Regions from separate parts of the Desulfonatronovibrio magnus genome, predicted to be linked through region 4. Evidence: predicted binding sites of a transcription regulator. Region 4 holds the regulator's gene; each other region holds the start of a gene.
The links. Region 4 encodes sigma-54, which starts transcription at its own class of promoters, with help from an activator protein. Its sites were predicted from a motif close to CTGGCACGGNNNNTGCTT; they were not measured.
Positions count from the first base shown of each region.

Region 1: flgF (flagellar basal-body rod protein FlgF) is a predicted target of sigma-54. The motif match lies at 1,654-1,671, and genes of this name have one in related genera.
Region 2: nifH (nitrogenase iron protein) is a predicted target of sigma-54. The motif match lies at 2,522-2,539, and genes of this name have one in related genera.
Region 3: LZ23_RS07520 (Spy/CpxP family protein refolding chaperone) is a predicted target of sigma-54. The motif match lies at 3,136-3,153, and genes of this name have one in related genera.

Region 1 covers NZ_KN882175.1:703,748-709,135, forward strand. Annotated here, with positions in the region: gene flgG (flagellar basal-body rod protein FlgG) at 1-685, opposite strand, end outside; gene flgF (flagellar basal-body rod protein FlgF) at 843-1,628, opposite strand; gene LZ23_RS15005 (SagB/ThcOx family dehydrogenase) at 2,000-2,626, shown strand; gene LZ23_RS15010 (GYD domain-containing protein) at 2,714-2,998, opposite strand; gene thiE (thiamine phosphate synthase) at 3,080-3,718, opposite strand; gene LZ23_RS15020 (type 1 glutamine amidotransferase domain-containing protein) at 3,723-4,247, opposite strand; gene LZ23_RS15025 (flavodoxin family protein) at 4,447-4,929, opposite strand; gene queF (preQ(1) synthase) at 5,124-5,388, opposite strand, start outside.
Region 2 covers NZ_KN882176.1:64,958-70,345, reverse strand. Annotated here, with positions in the region: gene nifD (nitrogenase molybdenum-iron protein alpha chain) at 1-472, opposite strand, end outside; gene LZ23_RS15685 (P-II family nitrogen regulator) at 543-938, opposite strand; gene LZ23_RS15680 (P-II family nitrogen regulator) at 1,053-1,376, opposite strand; gene nifH (nitrogenase iron protein) at 1,584-2,411, opposite strand; gene LZ23_RS15665 (LeuA family protein) at 3,383-4,504, shown strand; gene LZ23_RS15660 (methyl-accepting chemotaxis protein) at 4,543-5,388, opposite strand, start outside.
Region 3 covers NZ_JYNP01000059.1:17,849-23,236, forward strand. Annotated here, with positions in the region: gene LZ23_RS07510 (sensor histidine kinase) at 1-1,875, shown strand, start outside; gene LZ23_RS22425 (zinc dependent phospholipase C family protein) at 2,147-2,878, opposite strand; gene LZ23_RS07520 (Spy/CpxP family protein refolding chaperone) at 3,201-3,683, shown strand; gene LZ23_RS22430 (PAS domain-containing sensor histidine kinase) at 3,755-5,388, opposite strand, start outside.
Region 4 covers NZ_JYNP01000005.1:160,453-165,840, forward strand. Annotated here, with positions in the region: gene lptC (LPS export ABC transporter periplasmic protein LptC) at 1-330, shown strand, start outside; gene LZ23_RS00795 (LptA/OstA family protein) at 330-836, shown strand; gene lptB (LPS export ABC transporter ATP-binding protein) at 844-1,566, shown strand; gene rpoN (RNA polymerase factor sigma-54) at 2,181-3,617, shown strand; gene hpf (ribosome hibernation-promoting factor, HPF/YfiA family) at 4,318-4,863, shown strand; gene LZ23_RS00825 (PTS sugar transporter subunit IIA) at 4,867-5,316, shown strand; gene rapZ (RNase adapter RapZ) at 5,292-5,388, shown strand, end outside.

The DNA.
Region 1 (5,388 bases), on a different contig from region 4:
CCATTTCCTCTACAAGTTCCACGTTGGACATCTCAAGAACACCCTGGGCCAGAGTGCCGAAATTATTTTCACCTGGTACACCTTCCACAGGCGGTCCTGAAGCATCGGTATCAACGTAAAGGTTACGTCCAGTACTCTTAAGACCGGCTGGATTGATAAAATCAAATATTGGAATATCCATACCCGCCAGCTCGTCACCACTTGCATCCATGCAGGATAGTCGTCCCTGTTCTGTAACCACAATATTTACTGTATCCTGGGGGACATTAAATTCAGGCTGCAGAGGATAACCATTGGCTGTCACAATTCTTCCGTCCTGATCGAGCTTGAAAGCGCCTGCTCTGGTATATTTGAGCTCATCATTGGCCATGACTTGAAAAAATCCATCGCCTTCAATGGTCAAATCCAGTGGATTATCAGTTCGCTGATAGTCTCCCTGGGTAAAAAACTTATGTACTGTCAGAGGTCTGACACCCATACCCACCTGCATGCCTGTGGGAATTCTGTCACCTGTCAGATTTTCCGTACCCGCGATTTTAAGATTCTGATAGACCAGATCCTCAAATTCAGCCCTGCTCTTTTTAAAAGCAGTTGTATTGACGTTAGCCAGATTATTGGCTGTGACATCAATATTCATCTGCTGGGCAGCCATACCTGAAGCCGCAGTCCATAGTGAGCGCATCATAGTATCTTCTCCTGAGCCGTTATATGATTTTCTTTATTTTTTTAGCTACTGTTTCAGTCATTGGCATTAGTCACTACTTCCAGTCAGCGGGGGTTGGCATATGCGGCACCCACCTGAGTTATGGTCCGCAGCTGAGACTAATGCTTTTCATATGGCATTATCTGGTTGTGCCCACATCCCTGATGAGCTGCTGGTCTTTTTCATGAGTGGTTGTGATAATCTTTTGCAGAGCCTCAAAATTGCGCATGGTGGCAATCATATTGACCATCTCATATACTACTTCAACATTGGAATCCTCAAGAAAGCCCTGCTGCACCAGGGCATTTTCTGCTGCCATGGGCTCCACACCGGAATCTTCTTTTATGCGAAACAATTGACGACCCATTTTTTCCAAGCCGTTTAAATCATCAAAGGTTGTCAAATTTATAACATCAACAGCTTCACCGTCTGCTGTAACTAAGCCGTCATTGGTGATTACTATGTCAGTGGCGTCTTCAGGGAGTATTATCGGGCCATCTTCTCCAAGCAGTTGAAACCTTTGCGCGGTAATCATGGCCCCTGTATCAGGATCCCGATAAAATGCGCCGTTCCTGGTATAGGCTACCTCTCCTTCAGGCGTTTCAACCTCAAAAAATCCCTCTCCTGATATTGCCAGGTCTAACTGATTTCCCGTCTGTTTAAGCCCGCCTTCCTCAAAAACAAGATGAGTAGGGCTGGCTCTGGTCTGGCTTCTAAGCTTGGCTTCAGGCCATAAAATTCTGTTTTCAAGACTGTCATTGGGATCTGCATAGTCTGAAGCAAATCTGGTAAACACATCTTCAAACGCCAGATTTTCACGCTTATATCCGGTGGTATTTACATTGGCCAGATTATTGGAAATAACATTCATTCTGGCTTCCTGAGTCATGGCCCCAAAAAATGCTGTGTACATGCTGTCGCGCATAAAAATAATCCTCCTGCCTCTTTACAAGCAAATTACAGGCCAATGCCTCAACGGCAGACTGTACGCTCAACCCGGCAGCAAATATATCCTGCCCCAACCCCCTGTCCCCTGATCTCTGACTTCCGACCTCTGACCTCTGCCCTCTGACTTCTGACCCCTGATTCCTGATCTCTGATCTCTGACTTCTGATATCTGATATCTGATTTCCGACCCCTGCCCCCCTTCACACATGGCAATGTTTTGACAATATGCCGACTGATATACTATTACACCAAGCTCAAGCCAAAGGAGGGCATTTATCACATATGGATACTGCAAAAAAAATCTTAGTCGCTTTTTTTATGATTTGTTTATTCTGGGGAGGAGGTATTATGTCAGTCGGCAAAATTCATTCCAACGAAATCATCACTTTACCTGAACCGGTTAGAGACGGGTCAATGAGTGTGGAAAAAACTTTGGAAACAAGGAGATCTTTAAGAAATTTCAGTCAGGAAAACCTGACTATGGAACAGGTGGGACAAATGCTCTGGGCAGCTCAGGGAATTACTGATACCCGCAGAAAATTCAGAACAGCCCCGTCAGCAGGAGCTACCTTTCCACTGGATATTTATCTTGTCTCCGGCAATGTGGAGGACCTGGAGCCTGGTGTTTACAGATATAACCCTGAATCACACTCCATCAGCAAAACCATGGACGGAGACAGACGAGACAATCTTTACTCTTCAGCCCTTCGTCAGGGAGCTGTCAGACAAGCCCCGGCATCCATCATTATTGCTGCAGAGTTTCAAAGGACTACCAGCGCTTATGGAGAACGCGGCCGGCAATATGTATATATGGAGGTTGGGCATGCAGGGCAGAATATCCATCTGCAGGCAGAGGCTCTAAGACTGGGAACAGTGGTCATTGGTGCATTTGACGAGAAAAATGTCGGCAGGGTGCTTGGTCTGCCCAAAGAGACAATTGCTTTATATATCATGCCCTTTGGTAAACCACGCTGAAAATTTTTCCCAGCAGCAATCAGCCCCGAAATCAGGTCCGGGGCTGATTATCAGTCACATTTCTGATGAGGGGAAATGCCTCACATCTCAGGTGGTCTTTTTGATAAACTCATCCACAGGCAAGGCTGGCAGACTCAGCAATTGAACAGATCCTCTGGATCCCAGTTCAACAGACATCTTCATAATAGTCTCATTGTCAGGGGCTTCAACTATGTTCACAAAGTCATACTCACCCATAACAGCAAACTGCTGTTGTACTTTAACGCCCATGTCTTCAAGCTCTTTATTGACCTCCATGACACGCTCAGGCTTTTTTTTGAGAGTTTTTCTTCCTTCATCAGTCAGCTTGCTCAAAATTACATAATAAGCCATTTGATCCTCCCTTGTTACAGTTAAAAAAATTATAGCAAAGCAACAGGCCAGGATCTTTGTCCCGGCCATACCTCACACATTTCACTTCCTCACTTCGCTGATCAAGCCTGAAAGTTCAGCAGCAGCTTCTTTAGGTGACGGCGCTGAACAGATAGCTGATACAAGAGCGACCCCATCCATGCCTGTGCTCATAATCTCCCTGATATTTGACTGGTTGATACCACCTATGGTGATCAGAGGCTTTTGAGTCATTTTTCTGGCAGCCTGCAGACCTGACAACCCAAAAGGCTCTGTGGTGTCAGTTTTGGTGGGAGTTGGATATACAGGGCTCAAGCTCAGATATGTTGCTCCCTGCTGTTCAGCTTCCTTGATCTGCTCGTAAGTATTAATGGACACTCCCACTATTTTGTCCGGGCCAAGCATTGTCCGAACAATATGACAGGGCAGGTCTGACTGTCCTACGTGCACTCCCTCAGCATCCACAGCCAGGGCTACGTCAACCCGGTCATTTATAATCAGTGGCGTTTGTGTTTTAGAAAGCCTGGATTTCAGGGCCCGGGCCATGTCGTAAAATGCCTTTGTTTCTGATGACTTTTCACGGATCTGGACAATGCTGACTCCACCGGCAACAGCCTCCATGACTACATCTACAAGGTCACGGCCCATGCTGAGCCCCTGATCAGTGACCAGGTACAAAGAATAGTCAATAATTTTTAACATGTTTTTATATTTTCTGCGCCTCGCTGATTATCGCTCTCATAAAAGCTGGCAAATCATCAGGGGTACGGCTTGTTATAAGGTTTCTGTCTATGACCACTTCCTCATCAACCCAGGTCGCTCCTGCATGTTCAAGATCATCTTTTATGGCAATAAATGAAGTAACCCTGGCTCCCTTGAGGATTTTGGCCGAAGCAGGCATCCAGCCCGCATGGCAGATAGCTGCAACGATTTTGCCCTGTTCATACATGTTTTTAACCAGCTCAACCATGGGCTTGTTGCGCCGCATATGATCCGGAGCGTAGCCCCCGGGGATCACCAGAATGGAATAGTCTGCAGCGTTTACGTCTGCCGAGGCCAGATCAGCTTTGGCTGAAGTACCCTCTTTGCCAGGATAAACCTTACCGGCCTCCGGGCCTACAACATAAGTTTCTGCCCCTGCCTCACGCAATCTGTACAAAGGATATATGAATTCGTAATCATTGTACATCTGTTCTACAAGAACAATGGCTTTTTTTCCTTTCAGTTCCATATCAAAACTCCTTACGGTTATAAATGATTAGTGGCTTACCGCTTCAATCCTGAAGCCAAAAACAACAGATTTTGAACCACAAAGATACGATGGACACCCACGTTACCCCCCCAGAGTGTATCCGGTTAAACAACTCTGAAAGCGTTTTTGCGCAGCAGAGTTTAGTTGCGGGCAAAATACGACAAACAGCAGAAAATACTTAGGAATTCAGCTTAAAGGCTGTTTCAGCAACCCTTATACCCAGCTTGGCCCCGTTTTCCATGGCTTTTTCATCAGGCTCCTTTACGCAGGCTGTTCCATAGTGACCTGTAGCACTCATGGGATCTCCCACAATAACCATCCCATAAATCATCATAACCTGAATAATGGAAAACATGGTAGTTTCTTTGCCTCCAGTAGGGTCTCCGGATGTGGCAAAGGCAGCTCCAACCTTTCCCTCCATTTTCTTTCTAAGACTGATAAAATCGTCAAAAACTTTCTTCAATTCAGCTGCCATCAGACCGAAATATACAGGAGAACCTGCAATCACTCCTGATGCATTGAGAAAGTCATCTTTGGTAACTTCTTCAGTATTTCTAAGTACCGCACTTGCTCCCTCCACCGAGTCAACACCATTGGCAATGGCCTGGGCTAGCTTTTTTGTATTACCTGATTTGGAAAAATACAATACCAATATCTGCATTTTTATCTCCTTTGTTATCACTACAGCGACTTTTTGTGTAAATTATTGCCTCTGTCAGCGGGGACAGGCATATTTGCCGATCTGATCTCAAACCGCAAAAACAACCGGACTATCCAACGGCAAAAGAGCCCGCCGCCCCCTACCTGGTTACATAAAGTGTCGCTGTATTGTTATGTGTGGATGATCACTTCTAATCATATATCATAACTGGCACTGACATCAATAGCAATGCCCCCCCTGGCCCTGAACTTTCCTGTAACTGTCATTTTCCTGGGCCGACATTTTTGCACCAGATCATCCAAAATTCTGTTCACTACAGTTTCCATGAATGTCGGTTCCTGTCGATAGCTGAACAGATAAAACTTCAGGGATTTTGACTCAACACACTCTTTATCCGGTACATACCTGACTTCAATGGTACCATAGTCGGGTTGTCCAGTAACAGGACAAAGAGATGTA
Region 2 (5,388 bases), on a different contig from region 4:
CCACAGGGCAAGTGGCATGAACACTTATGGCGTTGGGTTTAAATTCTTCATAAGCCTCCCTGATAGCCTGCTTGAGCTTTTTTTCGCCTCCGAATATGATGTCATGTTCCTGCATATCCGTGGAAAAACAGTATTGAGAATAATTTTTGCCGTCTGCTCCTGGTTTAAAGAGGTTACGCCTTGTCAACCATGAATAGAATCCACAGCCAATGGGACCATGGGTAATGTGGACCATATCTCCATAGGGGCCGATAACCACTCCTTTACATCCCGCATAACAGCACCCTCTCTGGGTAATGATTCCCGGAACTGTCCTGGCGTTGGCATTAATACTCTGCTCTTCTTCGCCATGTGCAGTTCTGGCCAGCATATGGCTTCGTCTCTTCTTGGCTACCTTGGCCGGGTAAACCTTGACTGTTTCTTCTATGAATTCTTCCAGATCAACATCTGGACATGTTTTTAAATCAGACATGTTTCCTCCGCTTTAACTCACCGTTTTCAATGCCTTGGTGCTATTTTGTCCAGTCACCGCTTTCAATTGCCTAAGACTTCATTTCATCAATGGCATCAAGACCGCTTTCCTTGGTTCTGACCCTGAATACATCGCTTATGGGCAGGACAAATATCTTTCCGTCACCAGGAGTGCCGGTCTGATTAACCTCAATGATCACCTTAACTATTTCTGGAACTCGTTCAGGTGGTACTACAAGACTAATCATCCTCTTGGGAATAAGTCTTGCGCCCTGAGATAGACTGGGTAATACATCAGCTCCCATGGATGGATCCTTGTTTAAAGCTTCCAGCATTTCAAAATCTACAGGTCGTTTGCCTCTGCCAGCGCATCTAATGGCGGTAAAGGAAGGCAGCCCTGCAGCAACCAGAGCCTCTTTGGTCTTATTAATCTTATTGGCCCGCACTATAGCCAGTACCTCTTTCATAACAGCTGCTCCTTATCCGAATTCATTGTGACCCATATGTAAAAATCAGGTCATGATCCTTTTAGATTGATTACCTTTTGTACTTTAGTCCTTGAACAATTCTTGACCCAATTCCTAAGCTTCCTTTACACCTGAAGAAACTGTGTAAACTTCTTCCACAGGTGAAATAAAAATCTTGCCATCTCCAAATGTTCCCTCTCCGGTTCTTGCGCTGTCCATAATGGCTGTGATCACAAATTCCTTATCCGCCTCAGGTACGACCATCATAATCATTTCTTTGGGCAGTTCGTCATATATTACCTGCCCGAGCTTTAATCCTCTCTGTTTGCCCCGGCCTGCCACTTCAATCTTGGTCAGTGCAGGATATCCTGCGTCAAGCAGAGATTTCATAACTTCTGTAGTCTTTTCCGGCCTGACAATGGCCCTGATCATAATCATTATTTTCTCCTTTTTCTCATTTTCATGTTTTTAAATTGCAACCTGGTGACTTAATTATAATCATTCTTTGTTATGACTAATACGGGCTGTGGTACAGCCCAGTTATCTGTTATTTGTTAATTGTTATCAGGGTAAGGCGATGAATTCAGCTTTTTGTTCTTCAACAATTAACAATTAACTGATAACTGATAACCTTAAACTTTCCATTTAAGCTTCAAGAAGACCATAATCCAAAAGAATTTGTTCCAACTCGTCTGTATGCATGGGGTCAGGTACAACAAACATTTTATTGGAATCCATGGCTTGAGCCAGGTTGCGATAATGGCCTGCCTGCTCGCTTTCAGGATTGTAATCAATGACTGTTTTTCTGTTGATTTCCGCCCTCTGCACCTCATTATCCCTGGGCACAAAATAGAGCATCTGACTGCCGAGTCTTTTGGCAAAGGCTTCAATCATTTCTTTTTCATTATCCACTGCCCTGCTGTTGCATATTAGACCGCCCAGTCTGACTCCCCCAGCGTCTGCAAATTTTTTAATTCCTTTACAGATGTTGTTGGCTGCATACATGGCCATCATTTCACCAGATACAACTATGTATATCTCCTGGGCCTTGCCTTCACGAATAGGCATGGCAAATCCACCACAAACAACATCACCAAGAACATCATAAAAAACATAATCCAGATTTTGATCTTCTTCATAAGCTCCAAGCTGCTCCAGGAGGTTGATGGAAGTAATAATCCCACGGCCGGCACAGCCTACTCCAGGTTCAGGACCACCTGATTCAACACAAAGGGATTCCCCAAATCCGCCAATGCGAACATCATCAAGTTCCACATCCTCGCCTTCCTCTCGCAGTGTATCGAGAACAGTCTTCTGAGAAAGACCGCCCAGCAGCAGACGAGTTGAATCAGCCTTGGGATCACACCCCACTACCATTACTTTTTTCCCCAACTCCACAAGCCCGGCAACTGTATTCTGTGTAGTTGTAGACTTGCCAATCCCGCCTTTTCCATAAATTGCCACTTTCCTCATTAATCCTTCCTCCTGATATGATTGATTCTGTTACAGGTTTCTCCTTGCTCTACGCTGCCGAGTAATCCATAAAATCAGTTAAACTCTCAACAGTTACCAGCTATCTAACAAGGCAAGGGCTGTGCCATTACTGACAAAGCCATAAAATATTAAGACAACATACTGATTATAATACATAATTATGCGAAGCGTTCCTTTAGAATTTGTACAACACATTACAACAAAACCTTCAAATTTGTAGACATCACCCTACAATAATGTAGCATTGTCGTATTAATCCGGGAGGACTTTGCATGCTTCTAAGTAACTGGAATCGTATTGCCAATAAAATCAAATGCTTACAAATTTCAGTATATTTGCTCTTGTTCCCAGGCTCCAGCCTGGGAACACCTATTTTTTTGTGGCTCCAGCCACATTTTGAAGAAGCGGCTGGAGCCGCAAGAGTAAGACGTCCCCAGGCTGGAGCCTGGGAACGAGGGGTATGAGTTACTCTCAGGTTCGGTCCTGGTCCGCCCGGGTGAGGAGCTTACAAGTAACTACAATCGTTTTGCTAATAAAATCAGATGTTTACAGTTATCACATTTTGACGATTTTTGCTTTGATTGATGCACATTTGCCAGAAAAGTTCCGTCAAAGATGGGAGCTTTGCGCCTGGCACAGCTTCCTGCCCGGAGGCTTACAGCCCGGAGGGGGACTGTCCCTCGCTGTGTAAATTTTGTCATTAAAGCCAATTTCTTCCAGGAACCAATGCAGTATCAATCATTTTTATAGTACCTCTAGGGGACTGTCCCAATTTCCAAATATGGGACTGTTCTTCAAGGTGGAGGCGGCTTCCAGCCGCTTGGAATTAAATAGCCTGCAGGATGCAGGCTCCACTTTAAAGACAGTTACTCACAAGTTCAGTCCCGGCACCTCGGGTTAGAGCATCAAACATATATCCCTACAGGCACATAAATTGCTGTACAATTCATATGCTAATCGACACAACTTTAAGAGAAGGCCACCAGCGTTTTGGGCTTTACATGGATTTAACTGCTCGAAAAAAAATCATGCAGATGCTTGATAAAGTTGGAGTGCAGGAGATTGAAGCGGGAGTTGCTGGCAGGGATAACAATCTGCAGGAATTGATCATATTTGCACGCAACCTTCCCCATCAGCCTCAAATAAGCGTTTGGTCGCCTTTGCGGGAAGACTGCCTGTCGGCAGCCCAATCGCTGGGTCCTGACATTATCAATATTGGTGTGCCAGTATCTGATCTACATCTCAGCAAAAGATTAAATCTCTCCAGAAAGGAACTCATTACCCGTATAAAAACAATTATGCATAAATCACAAAATTGTGATACACACTTATCCATAGGCCTTGAGGATTTTTCCAGGGCTGAGCATGATTTTGCCCTTGAAGTGGCTCACCTGTTTGCTGACGCAGGTGGATGGAGGATCAGGCTGTCAGACAGCGTTGGGCTGCTTAGTCCTTTAGAAGCTTTTAAAGCCATAAAAAAGTTCAGACAAAGTCTAAATATCAAGCTGGCATTTCACGGCCATAATGATTTCGGAATGGCTACTGCCAACGCGGTTTGCGCCTTAGAAGCGGGATGTGATTTTGTGGATGTCAGTGTTCTGGGTATTGGCGAACGAGCAGGTATTGCCCGACTGGAAGAATTGGTGACATGGTGGAATCTTAAAATAAAGCAGACATATAATATGCATCAGCTTCAAGATTTATGTGCATATGTGGCAGGACTGGCAGGCATTAATATTGACGCCCACAGTCCGGTCATCGGAGAAAAAATATTTCATGTGGAAAGTGGACTCCATGCTGATGGAGCTTACAAGGCCCCTGAACTTTTTGAACCTTTTGATCCGGCAATCCTGGGGCATAAAAGACACATCAGTCTTGGGGGTAAAAGCGGGCGTAATGCTGTAAAGGCAAAAATATCTCAGCTTTTATTAAACTGGCAGGACTACAACATTGAAGAGCTGACCAGCCAGGTCAGAGCAAAAGCTGCAGCCAGGGGATATCCCATATCAGACCAGACTTTTTTACAAATGACAAAAGATCAGCTATCTGAACTCAAAAGTTGTCATGAGTGAGTAAGGCATCATGCTTTTGGAAAAAGCAATGCGCACCCCTACACCTGAACATCAGCAGCAATAACCCCTCTTATATTTCCTGACTCATCATGAAATGTTCGGGAAACAGTTACGCATTCTTTACCTGAAGCCTGGGAAACATAAGCATCAGAAATATACGGTATGGGAATCTCAAGGGCCTTTGAAAACCAGTGCTTCTGACTCCAGTCGCGGCCAAACGCCTCTTTGTCCTCAGGAATTTCTGAGTCTGGTCTGGCTATATTGCTCACAATCTGCAGACCACTTGCATCCGTAATATACAACAACTCCAGGTAGGGACAGCTTTTTATAAGCTCTCGCATATCCCGTTCCATTCCGGCTCTGTCTTTCTGGCGCACTGAGCCTGATACTGCCAGGTCAGCAAGCATTTTCTGCACATCACCTTTACCCATGAGGTTAAACACATTGTTCAGGGTATTCAGTTGCTTGACCAGCACAAACAATTCATCAATCTGGCTTAGTGAGCTGGTCATCTCATCTTTGGTGGACGTTGAAATACTGCTGACCTCACTTAAAGTTCTGGCAATTTCCTCGCTCGCCTGAGATTGTTGATTAACAGATACAGCTATGGAATGTGTCCTCTCAGAGGCATCTTTAGAAAGGGCTACAATTTCTTTCAGGGACAATCCTGATTTTTCCGAAAGCTCTCTACTCCTGGAAACCTGATTAATGGTCTCTTGAGCTTCTCTTGTTGAATCCTGGACCAGAGACTGAATGGCCCCGATTTCTCTGTCTACATCCTTTGTTGCTACCATAGTTTTTTCAGCCAGCTTGCGCACCTCATCAGCCACCACAGCAAAACCGCGTCCAGCTTCTCCGGCCCTGGCCGCTTCTATTGCAGCATT
Region 3 (5,388 bases), on a different contig from region 4:
GTTGTTGACATTACTGACCAATACCAGGCTAAACAGGATTTTAAGCTGCTCTTCAACGAGATGCTTAATGGTTTTGCTCTGCATGAAATAATTTGTGATGACCAGGGCCGCCCGGAAGATTACCGTTTTCTGGCGGTCAATCCGGCATTTGAAAAAATGACTGGACTTAAAAGGGCTGATATTCTGGGCAGAACTGTGCTTGAAGTGCTGCCTGCTCTTGAGAAATCCTGGATTGAAAGATACGGGAAGGTTGCCTTGACAGGCGAACCGGACTGTTTTGAGAACTACTCAGGTGAGCACGGAAAGTATTTTCGAGTCACTGCATTTAGCCCTGATAAAGGAAGATTTGCCTGTATATTTGAAGACATTACTACAGGCAGGCTGGCCAGACAAGAAGCTCGAGAGGCTCATGAGCGTCTTTTGAAAGTGCTGGATAATATCAGTTTAGTGACGCAAGTTATTGATATGCAGACCCATGAAATCCTTTTTATGAACCAGGAAGCCAAAAGACAATTTGGGGATGTGGTTGGTCGGCAATGCTGGAAGGTACTTCAGGTTGGTCAAAGTGCTCCTTGCTCTTTCTGTACCAACGACAGGCTTTTAGATAATAATGGCATGCCTGCAGGAATTTACCGCTGGGAATTTTTTAACGAAAAGACCGGCAGATGGTATGATTGTCATGATGTAGCCATAAAATGGGTGGATGGTCGATTGGTCAGGCTGGAAAATGCTCTGGACATTACTGATAAGAAACTTGCTGAAAATGAGCTAAGGGAACAAAAGCTTCTGCTGGAAGGAATTCTGGAAAATATTCCAGATATAATGAGTGTAAAACGAACGGACTTAAGTGTTGTCAAGTATAACAGGGCGGGCAAAGAATTTCTAAATATACAGGATTTAGATGTAATAAAAGGTGAAAAATGTTACAAGATAATTGGCAGAGACAGCAGTTGTTCATCATGTGCCACGCTTGAGGCTGTCAGGACAGGCAAGCTCACTGCCATTGAAAAGTATGTGGATGAGCTTGGCAAATATTTTAATTGCCGGGCAAATCCCATAATAGATGAAAACGGCAGGATTGAATATGTTGTGGAGCTCATCAGGGACATAACAGACAGAAAAGAGGTGGAAAAAAGAATCATAAAGATGAATAAGGATCTTGAGATCGCCAACTCGGAAAAGGATAAACTTTTTTCCATCATTGCTCATGACCTGAGATCTCCCATATCAGGCATCTTCAGCTCATCCAGAATAATTGCATCAGACACAGGAAGTCTGTCTCCTGATGAAATAAGGCAGATTGCAAACGAAATGGGCAAGAGCACAGAAAATCTGCTGGCGTTGCTCAATGATCTTTTGCAATGGTCCAGGATGAGCCAGGGCAGTATGGACTATGATCCAGGACCTTGCGACATTCAGGACCTGATTATTGCCAGTCTAAAGACTGTTAAGGATGTTGCCCGGCACAAACATGTGGAAATTAAGTATGATCTGCCGGCTGGTGTGAAGGTTATGGTTGATGAGCCTATGGTCAATTCCATTATCCGCAATCTATTGTTTAATGCTGTAAAGTTCAGCCGACGAGGGTCATGTGTATTCATCAGGGCCATTGAGAACGGAGCCATGATTACGGTTTCAGTAGAGGATAAGGGTATTGGCATGGATGAAGACATTAAGGCCAGGGTTTTCGAGCATGATAAAAAGAAAAGGCAACTTGGTACTGAAGGTGAAAAGAGTACCGGGCTGGGCATGATCCTGTGCAAAGAGTTTCTGGATAAGCATGGCGGTAGCATCTGGCTGGAAAGTGAACCAGGTAAGGGTACAACAGTATACTTTACACTGCCGGTTGCAGATTCTGTAATTTTTTCGGGATGATAGGAACTGACAACATTATGCCCCTTTTTGGCACTTCTATGGGCTTTTTTGCTGGTGGATCGAGACCGAACCTGTGAGTAACTTGAACGTATGAAACCCTGGATTCCGGCTTTCGCCGGAATGACGGTAAATAGTGAAAACTTGGTTTAACCGTCACCCCGGACTTGATCCGGGGTCCAGTTTTTTGAAGTTACTTGCAGGAAGCACTTAGCACGGGGGGAGCAAAGTCAAGTATTGTCGAATGACTGTATTTGCCAGGATTAGAATTTAATCAGGCAAGAATGTTCATCAGTTTTGCAGACAGTTTGCGGCCCTTTTTGATATTTGGGTCGTGGCGGATATATTTGCTTTTTTCTTTGTTGTTGATGACATCAATGGCTCTTATAACAGACATTTTATGGTAGCCCTCAAAGTCTTCCTTGTAAAAATTGGTCCATCTCTTGGAATTAAGAGCTGACATTTTGATGCCCATTTTATACATACGCTGAAAACTTTTTGATCTGCAATCTTCCTGATCAATGACTGAATTGGTCAGTTCATCATTTGACCTGAGTCTTTCCTTATCCAGCCCGGAAACGGTTTTTCTGCAATTTTTAGCCAACAGGCTGTCTGATTCTATTTCTATCCAGACATGGCCAAGCTTGCTTTTGGAGCCAAGGTCCATCTGTCCGTGGGCAACAGTATCTGCAGCAAGATGGGTCAGGAAACCATAAGCAAAGGCTGCGTCCGAGCGTTTTTGTGCGCAGCTTAGAAGAAGAAATCCTGTTTCCCAGTCGTGTGGGTTTTTGTGCCCTCGCTTGCCTAAATAGTTGTCGACTACTATTGATCCATATATAAAATTAGTGGCATAGGCTGTAAGCAGTGTATAAACTGAAGCCGACAGAAGACTGGCAGCTCTTAGCACTTCGTGCGCAAAATGTGTGTGGGTCATGGGGCCCCATGCATATGAGACATCAACCTGGGCAAAGAAAACTAATGTCAGCAAAAGAAAGATTTTTTTCATAATTAAGTAATCCTGTCTTAAAGAGAATTAATCAGTAGGGGATAACTTATACAACAAAATTGAGGCAAGTCAATCAAGATTTTAATAAACATAGCGTGATTTATTTCTGATGTTCAGGGCTAAAAAAATCAGCATTTTACAGCCTTTCCCTTATTCTGCACATCTCTATTGCACAAGTGTGCGAGAATTTGCACAAGCTGTAGTTGCATTCGGCTGCACATAGTTTGTAAGAAACTGAAATTGTTCAATAAAGTAAGTTGGCACAGCGCATGCTTATATGTCATCAACCATATAAACACTTTTAAATTTTCGGAGGAAAAAAATGACAAGACACATGATCACAACAATTACAATGGCAGCGCTGGCCCTTTTGTTAATTTCATCTGCAGCCATGGCCAGAGGAGGTCCTGGTGCTGAACGCGGAGATCAAAACAGACAGTGGCACCAGGAGTGCCCTGTTCTTGCCAACCTTGATCAGGAACAGCGTGACAGCCTTGTTGCAGCATTGCAGGAACATAGAAATAACATGTATCCCAAAAGGCAGCAGATGATAGCAAGGCAGGCAGAACTGAATGCCCTCCTGGCTACTCCTGAAGCAAGTGCATCAGATATTGAAAAGATCAAAAGCCAGATTCTAACATTGAATCAGGATATCATGGCTGCCAAGCTGAACCATAGAATAGACATGAGCCAGGAGTATGGTCTGAAGACAGGCAAAAGAGCCGGGTCTGGATTTCATAAGGGCGGCGTATCAGGCTCACCTCAAGGAAGGCGTACTGGTGAGTGCCCAAGGTTAGGCAGATAAAATCAAAAAAACTTTTAAAGCAATATTGTAACAAGCATGAGGCCTGCTTCCAGCAGGCCTCAGCAACTTTTTTAGCCAGTAGTTTCAGTTTTTTCAGCATTAGTGGGCAGAGTCACGATTACATGAGTTCCATGTTCTTCAGAAGTTGTAAAGGTTATATCACCTCCATGACTTCTGGCAATGAGCCTTGCGCTGAAGGTGCCGAGTCCTGTTCCATGAGCTTTACCGGCAGTGGCATAACGATCAAAAAAACGATTGCGTACTGCTGACGGTATTGCTCCATCATTGTGCAAATCAATTATGGTGTTGTTCTGATCCTGGTTAATGTTGACAGTGACCATGCTGTTTTCAGGGGCAGCTTCTAAGGCATTGGTGAGCAGGTTGGCAAGCATGGAATGAATATGTCTTTTTTCCAGATAGACCGATAATTTATTGTCATCACTTATTTCCCGATCGTAAAGGATAATTTGCAGCTTAATCAGTTTGCCGTTCTGCAGGGGCTGTGTATCGCTATCCAGGACTTTTAACACTGACAAAAGATCAAACTCTTCCGGCTTGAGTATGTAGGTACCTTCTTCCATTTTAAAAATATCAAGAGAATGATTGATCATATTAAGCATTCTGCGACCAGATTCATGGATATGCCCGAGAAATTCCTTTTGTTCGTCATTCAGCTCATCATCTAACAGTATCTCCGACAGCCCAAGTATGCCGTTCAAGGGGGTTTTCAGATCATGACGAACTATACGTTCGACATCATCCCGAAGTTTTTCAACTCTCTTTTTTTCTGAAATATCCCTTTCAATATGAATCATCTGAACAGGCTGACCATTTTCATCAAAAACAGGCCAGGCAGACACCTCTACAAAATATTCGTCTCCATCCTTTGACTTATGAATATGCTCTGCCACGCAGGGCTGATTGTTTTTGAAATATTCCTGCACAGGACAGGTGTGCTGCACTCCCTGACATGGTTCGTCAGTACCATGGGTTATCTGATAACATGTTTTGCCCAGAACATCTTCAAGGCTGGTATTGTTGGATGAAAGAAAGGTCTGGTTGGCATTGAGGATAGTCATATCCCTGGCATCAATTAGAGCAACGGAATCAGGGAGTCCATCGAGGATGGTCTGGCTGAGCATTTGAGATCTTTTCAGCTCAACAGTTCTTTGTTCTACCAGTTGTTCTAAGTGATTTTTGTAGTTTTCAAGTTCCTGATGATACTCTGAAAGTTCCTGGTCTCGCTGGCGCAGGGCAGTTGACAGCAAACCTACTTCGTCCTGTCTGTAGATGCCGGGATATTGGGGCATTTCCTCGCAACTGCTGTTTTTGATGCATTCAGTAAGCTCAGAAAGATCAAAAAGGTATTTGTGGCTTATTTTCCAGACGATGAAAATGAATGCGGGAACAATTATGAGCAGTAAAATGCCTCCGATGTAAAGAATATACATCATGCCGGCTTTAAGAGGATCCTGGGAAAATGATACAATTATCTGTCCCTGTACCGCAGGGCCTGAGCCTATATCCTCAGACAGCTGCATTTCAGACAGTTCACCGCTTTCCATGAGCAGATTGTCATTTTGATCATAAATAGCCACACCGGTTATGCCCTCATAATCCTGGATGGCCTGGATCTGATCTCTTAGCTCAAGGTAGTTTATCTGCATTACAGGCTGGATCAATGATATGGAAGCCAGCCTCATAT
Region 4 (5,388 bases):
TTTGTCCTTTATAATCCAGTCATTACCTATTACACTGAAGAAGACTCTGCTCCTGTAGTGATCACAGCTTCCCATGGCCAGGCTTTGCAAACAGAAAATATGGTGCATTTATGGCCTGATGTCAGAGCGGATTATGGTGGTTTGATAATTGAGTCCGGCAGAGCGTCATACATGGGAGAGGAGGATTTTATTCTTCTCCGTGAAGGCGTGACTTTTGTGGGCAATGGAATGGCCCTCAACAGCCCGGAAGCCAGATTTTATTTAAATGAGGACAGATTAGAGGCCCTTGGGGGTGTAAAAACCCTGCTTCAAAACAGGACAGTGAATTGATGAAAATCCTGACAATTATTTTTTGTTCGTTATTGTGGGCGTTTGCTCCTGCTCTTGCTGAAAACAGGCTTCAGGATCAGATTACAGATATTACGTCTGACAAGATGACTTATACCGGACACGATAATATTGTAATCTTTTCCGGCAATGTTCATGTTATCAGGGCAGAGCTTGAGCTTTGGTCTGATCAGCTGCATGTACATATAAAGCCGCAGAATGCAGAGCAGGATGAGGCTGATCAGCAGGATAAAATTGAAAAAATAATTGCCAGGGGCAATGTGCGCATCAAGAGCATGAACAGAGAGGGTAAAGGTGAGTTGCTCACATATAATCCTGACACTGGCCAGGCAACCTTAGAAGGAAACCCAGTCCTTATGGAGGACAAGAATCGGGTTGAGGGTGAGATTGTTCTTATCAACATGCTGGAAAATACTTCCGAGGTCCTGGGCGGACCCGATAGAAGAGTCAGAGTAATTTTTTATTCAGAAAGCGAGCAGCAGGAATAAACCAGGGGTGAACAGCTTTAAAGCCATTGACGTTTATAAGCGATACGGTAAAAAGCTTGTGGTCAAGGGTATATCCTTAGATATCAGGCAGGGAGAGGTGGCTGGGCTGCTTGGGCCCAACGGTGCCGGCAAGACCACGACCTTTTACATGCTGGTGGGCATTATAACGCCAACCAAAGGTGGCGTATCTCTCGACAAGCAGGATATTACCGGGTTGTCGCTGCCCAGTAGAGCTGGTCTGGGCATCAGTTATCTGCCCCAGGAAAGTTCAATTTTCAAAAATCTGACAGTTTTTGAAAATCTGATGCTTATCCTGGAATATACACATAAAAGCAAAAAGCACAGACTGCAAAAAGCTGATCAGCTTATGGATGAGCTTGGCATATCCAAGCTGGCTCACCAGAAAGCATCCTTTCTGTCCGGGGGGGAGCGCAGACGTCTGGAGATTGCCAGAGCCCTGATCAAGGATCCGAGATTTATACTGCTTGACGAGCCTTTTGCCGGTATTGATCCTATTGCTGTGGATGATATTCAGAAAATCATTCTCAAGCTCAGGGAAAAAGAAATAGGAGTGCTGATATCAGATCATAACGTGCGGGAAACCCTGCGGATCTGTGATAGAGCCTCCATTGTATATGACGGACAAGTTATACTCGATGGGACGCCTCAGGAGATTATCAATGACACCAGGGCAAGGGCAGTCTACCTTGGTGAATCTTTTTGCTTGTAAGTTTGTCATGTTTTCCCGTATGGTAAGCTGATTCGCTGCTTTCAGGCATTTTTCAAATCCTTTGAAAATGTAACAGTTTAGGATTTTTTTTTTTTGTATCTGTTTAGCGCTTTGGATGTGGCAAGGCTTCCTGCCCGGAGGCATACAGCCCGGTGGGGGGCTGGCTCTTCCAGGACCCACTTGTCCCAAAAATGAGTCATTTTGAGCACAAATTGATGCTCAAGTGGGTCCTGGAGTGCCTGTCCCCTGCTTTCCTTAAAAGCGCTAAACAGATACCCTTTTTATAAGAAAGCAGTGGGCAGGCACCCAGTCCCTGTTTTTTGTTGATATATAAAATCAGACTGTAACTATTCACCATGCTGAGAGGTGAGCCTGCATCCTGATTTGTTTTCTTTTGCTGCAAACTCCCAGCATTAGCCCGTAAGTCAAAACCATTAATTGTTTCAAACAATCCAGAGGTTTTCCCTGTTCATGGTTTTGACTAACGGGCTCAGGGCTGGTCAAACAAACTGCAATGGCCAAAACAAATCAGGATGCAGGCTTTATCTGAAAGTAGAGTAATGTGGTGTGAACAGATACCTAATTATGGATAACAGACTTAACGGAATAATACTATGTCCCTGGAACTGAGACAGAATCTTAAACTGACCCAGCAGCTGGTGATGACTCCCCAACTGCAGCAGGCCATTAAATTGTTGCAGATGTCCAGGCTGGAGCTTCTTGAGGTGGTCCAGCAGGAACTTCTTGAAAATCCGCTTCTTGAAGAGCTGCAGCCTGCCGCTGATGAGGATCGCGAAAGAGAGGCCCGTGACAGAAAAGAAGTAAAAGAAAAGTTGACAGCCGAAGAAAAGGAAATGATCAACAATGCTGACTGGGAAGATTATCTCGGACATTTTTCAAGCACATCAAAACAGGCTGGTTCCAGGGAGTGGGAAGTTCCCGAGGAGATGCAGAGTTTTGAAGCCAGGTATTCTTCCAAGCCATCCTTGGAAGGTCATCTTACCTGGCAGCTTTATCTGCAGAATTTGACTGCAGAAGAAATCAGGATAGGCGAAGAGATTATTGGAAACATCGATTCAAAGGGTTACCTGAAGACCGATACAGCTGAACTGGCCCAGTCGCTGAATCTGACAGAAGACAAGGTTGAATCAGTTTTGAGCAAGGTTCAGAATTTTGACCCTGTGGGCATTGCCTCCAGAACGTTGCGCGAGTGCCTGTTGACTCAACTCAGGGCCCTTAATGAAACAGGACCAATTATAACTGAGCTGGTCACGGAACACCTTGAAGATATTGAAAAAAATCGTTTTGTTCCTCTTCTAAAGAAGTTTAAGATAAGCAAGGACTACCTCAAGGAATGTATAGAAATTTTGCAAAGCCTTGATCCTTACCCGGGGGCAAGCTACGGAAGTGAGGACATTGTCTATGTTAGCCCGGATATCTATGTTTACAAGTATGAAGAGGATTTTGCCATCGTGCTCAATGAAGATGGAATTCCCCCCATTCAACTGAGCACACTTTATCAGGATTCGCTGGAAAAAACCGATAAGAATAAAAAGGATAACGAGTACATTCAGGAAAAAACCCGTTCTGCCATATGGCTGATGAAAAGCCTGCATCAGAGACAACGAACATTGTACAAGGTAATGGAGAGCATCCTCAAGTTTCAAAGAGAGTTTTTTGAACTTGGCGTTGCCAGGCTCAAGCCGCTTATTTTGCGTGAAGTGGCAGAAGATATTAATATGCACGAGTCAACAGTCAGTCGGATTACCACCAATAAATTTGTCTCAACGCCCTTTGGTGTTTTTGAGCTCAAGTTTTTTTTCAACAGCTCTTTAAGCATGGACAGTGGTGGTGTGGTAGGGTCTGAAAGTGTCAAAGCGGCCATAAAAAAGATGGTCGCCGAAGAAGACCCCAAAAAACCTTTAAGTGACGACGTGATTGCCAATGCGTTAAAAGAACAGCTTGAGGTCAATATTGCCAGGAGAACTGTGGCCAAGTACAGGGCTGCATTGAAGATACCTTCGTCCTCCAAAAGAAAAAAATTTTTCTGATCATTTACTGATATATGTGAATTGAGACGGAGTTCACCTTTTTCTAATGCGGGCTTTGCCCGCAACACAAAAAAAGATTTTTGTAACAGTTTAGCCATTTGCATGTGGCACGTGGACTGGCTCTCCCAGCCCTTGTTTTATTAAGTCTGTGTTTTACATCAACAAAAAACAAGGGTTGGGGTGCCTGTCCCCTGCTTTCCTTAGAAAAGGGCTAAACTATTACAGATTTTTTAACCGCCCGTTCGCCCCTGTTGAATGGCTGAGCCTACACTTTGTGTATTCAACTGGGTAAAAAGACTCACTCAAGACGCCCAGTTAAACCCTGCTGCGCAGGAACGCTTTCAGCGATGTTTAACCGGGCAGGCAAAGGGCGCAAAGGAAAAAAAGATGTTTTTTCATTTGCCGGGGAACCCAGTTAAACCCGTCTGCGACGGAGACTACGTCTGCTTAACAAGGCAGGCGGCAAATTAATAGGCAGCCTTTTTGAGAACCGATGCCTGGTTTTTAAAAAAATGTCTTCTTTATTGTCTTTAACTGGACTTTTCAGGCTGAAGGCGGAATATTCAGGAATCTGGACATTCCTGCTCAAGTGGGGCCCGGAGTGCCTGCCCCCTGCCTCCATACAAAAGGCTGAACGATTACCAAATCATAATAACTGATACAACCAATACACAACTTGATATCTCAAAGGAGGATCAGCATGCAGATCAAATTCAACTTCAAAAACTTTGAGCCTTCTGAACATCTCAAAAAGTATGCTCAGGAGAGATATGAAAAGCTTTCAAAATATCTTAATGAAAACGATGCTGCAGAACTTCAGGTTAATCTGGAGGTGGAAAAATTTCGTCACATAGCTGAGGTCATTCTAACTGGCAAGGACATGCATATATCAGCTACAGAAGAAACTGAGGACATGTATTCAACGGTGGATTTAAGTCTGGACAAGGTGGAAGCCCAGCTTAGAAAACAGCGGGAAAAAGTAAAGGACAAAAAGAAAAAAGCCAGGGAAAAACAGGTCAGGATGGACATCATCAATTTCGGGCCTGTTGACAGTGGTAAACGCGAGCCAAGAATTGTGGCCACTGACCATTATGAACCCAAGCCTATGGATCTCGAAGAGGCTGCCATGCAGTTGGAAAGCTTAAATTATGATTTTCTTGTATTTCTCAATGCTGAAACTGAACGTATCAATGTCGTCTATAGAAGAAAGAATGGAGACTTCGGGTTTATTGATCCGGGCATGTAACTTATGAACCTTACTGAGTATTTAGATAAAGACCAGATTATTGCCGACCTGGCTTCAGCAACCAAAACCGAAGTTCTGGCTGAGCTTATCAGCCCCTTAACGGCAGCTTACCCCTTTCTGGATAAGCAGAAGATTTTTGAGGTTTTGCTGTTTCGAGAAAATCTTGGTACCACCGGTATTGGAGATGCAGTAGCCATACCCCATGGAAAGCTTGACAACCTGGACAAAGTGCTTCTTGTGGTGGGCAGAAGTTTGCAAGGGGTTGATTTTGCTTCCCTTGATCACAAGCTGGTCAATATTTTTTTTCTGGTACTTGCTCCGGAGAAAAGTGCAGGCAAGCACCTGAAGATACTTGCCTATATTTCCAGGCTTCTTCAGGATCAGTCTTTTAAGGAGTCATTTATGAGTGCCTCAGACAGGGATGATTTATGGAATCTGATAACCAGACGTTGAGATCTCAGACAGCAGAATCAGCGGGTAGTGGTTGCTACCCGCTGATTATTGTCACAGGGCTTTCCGGTGCAG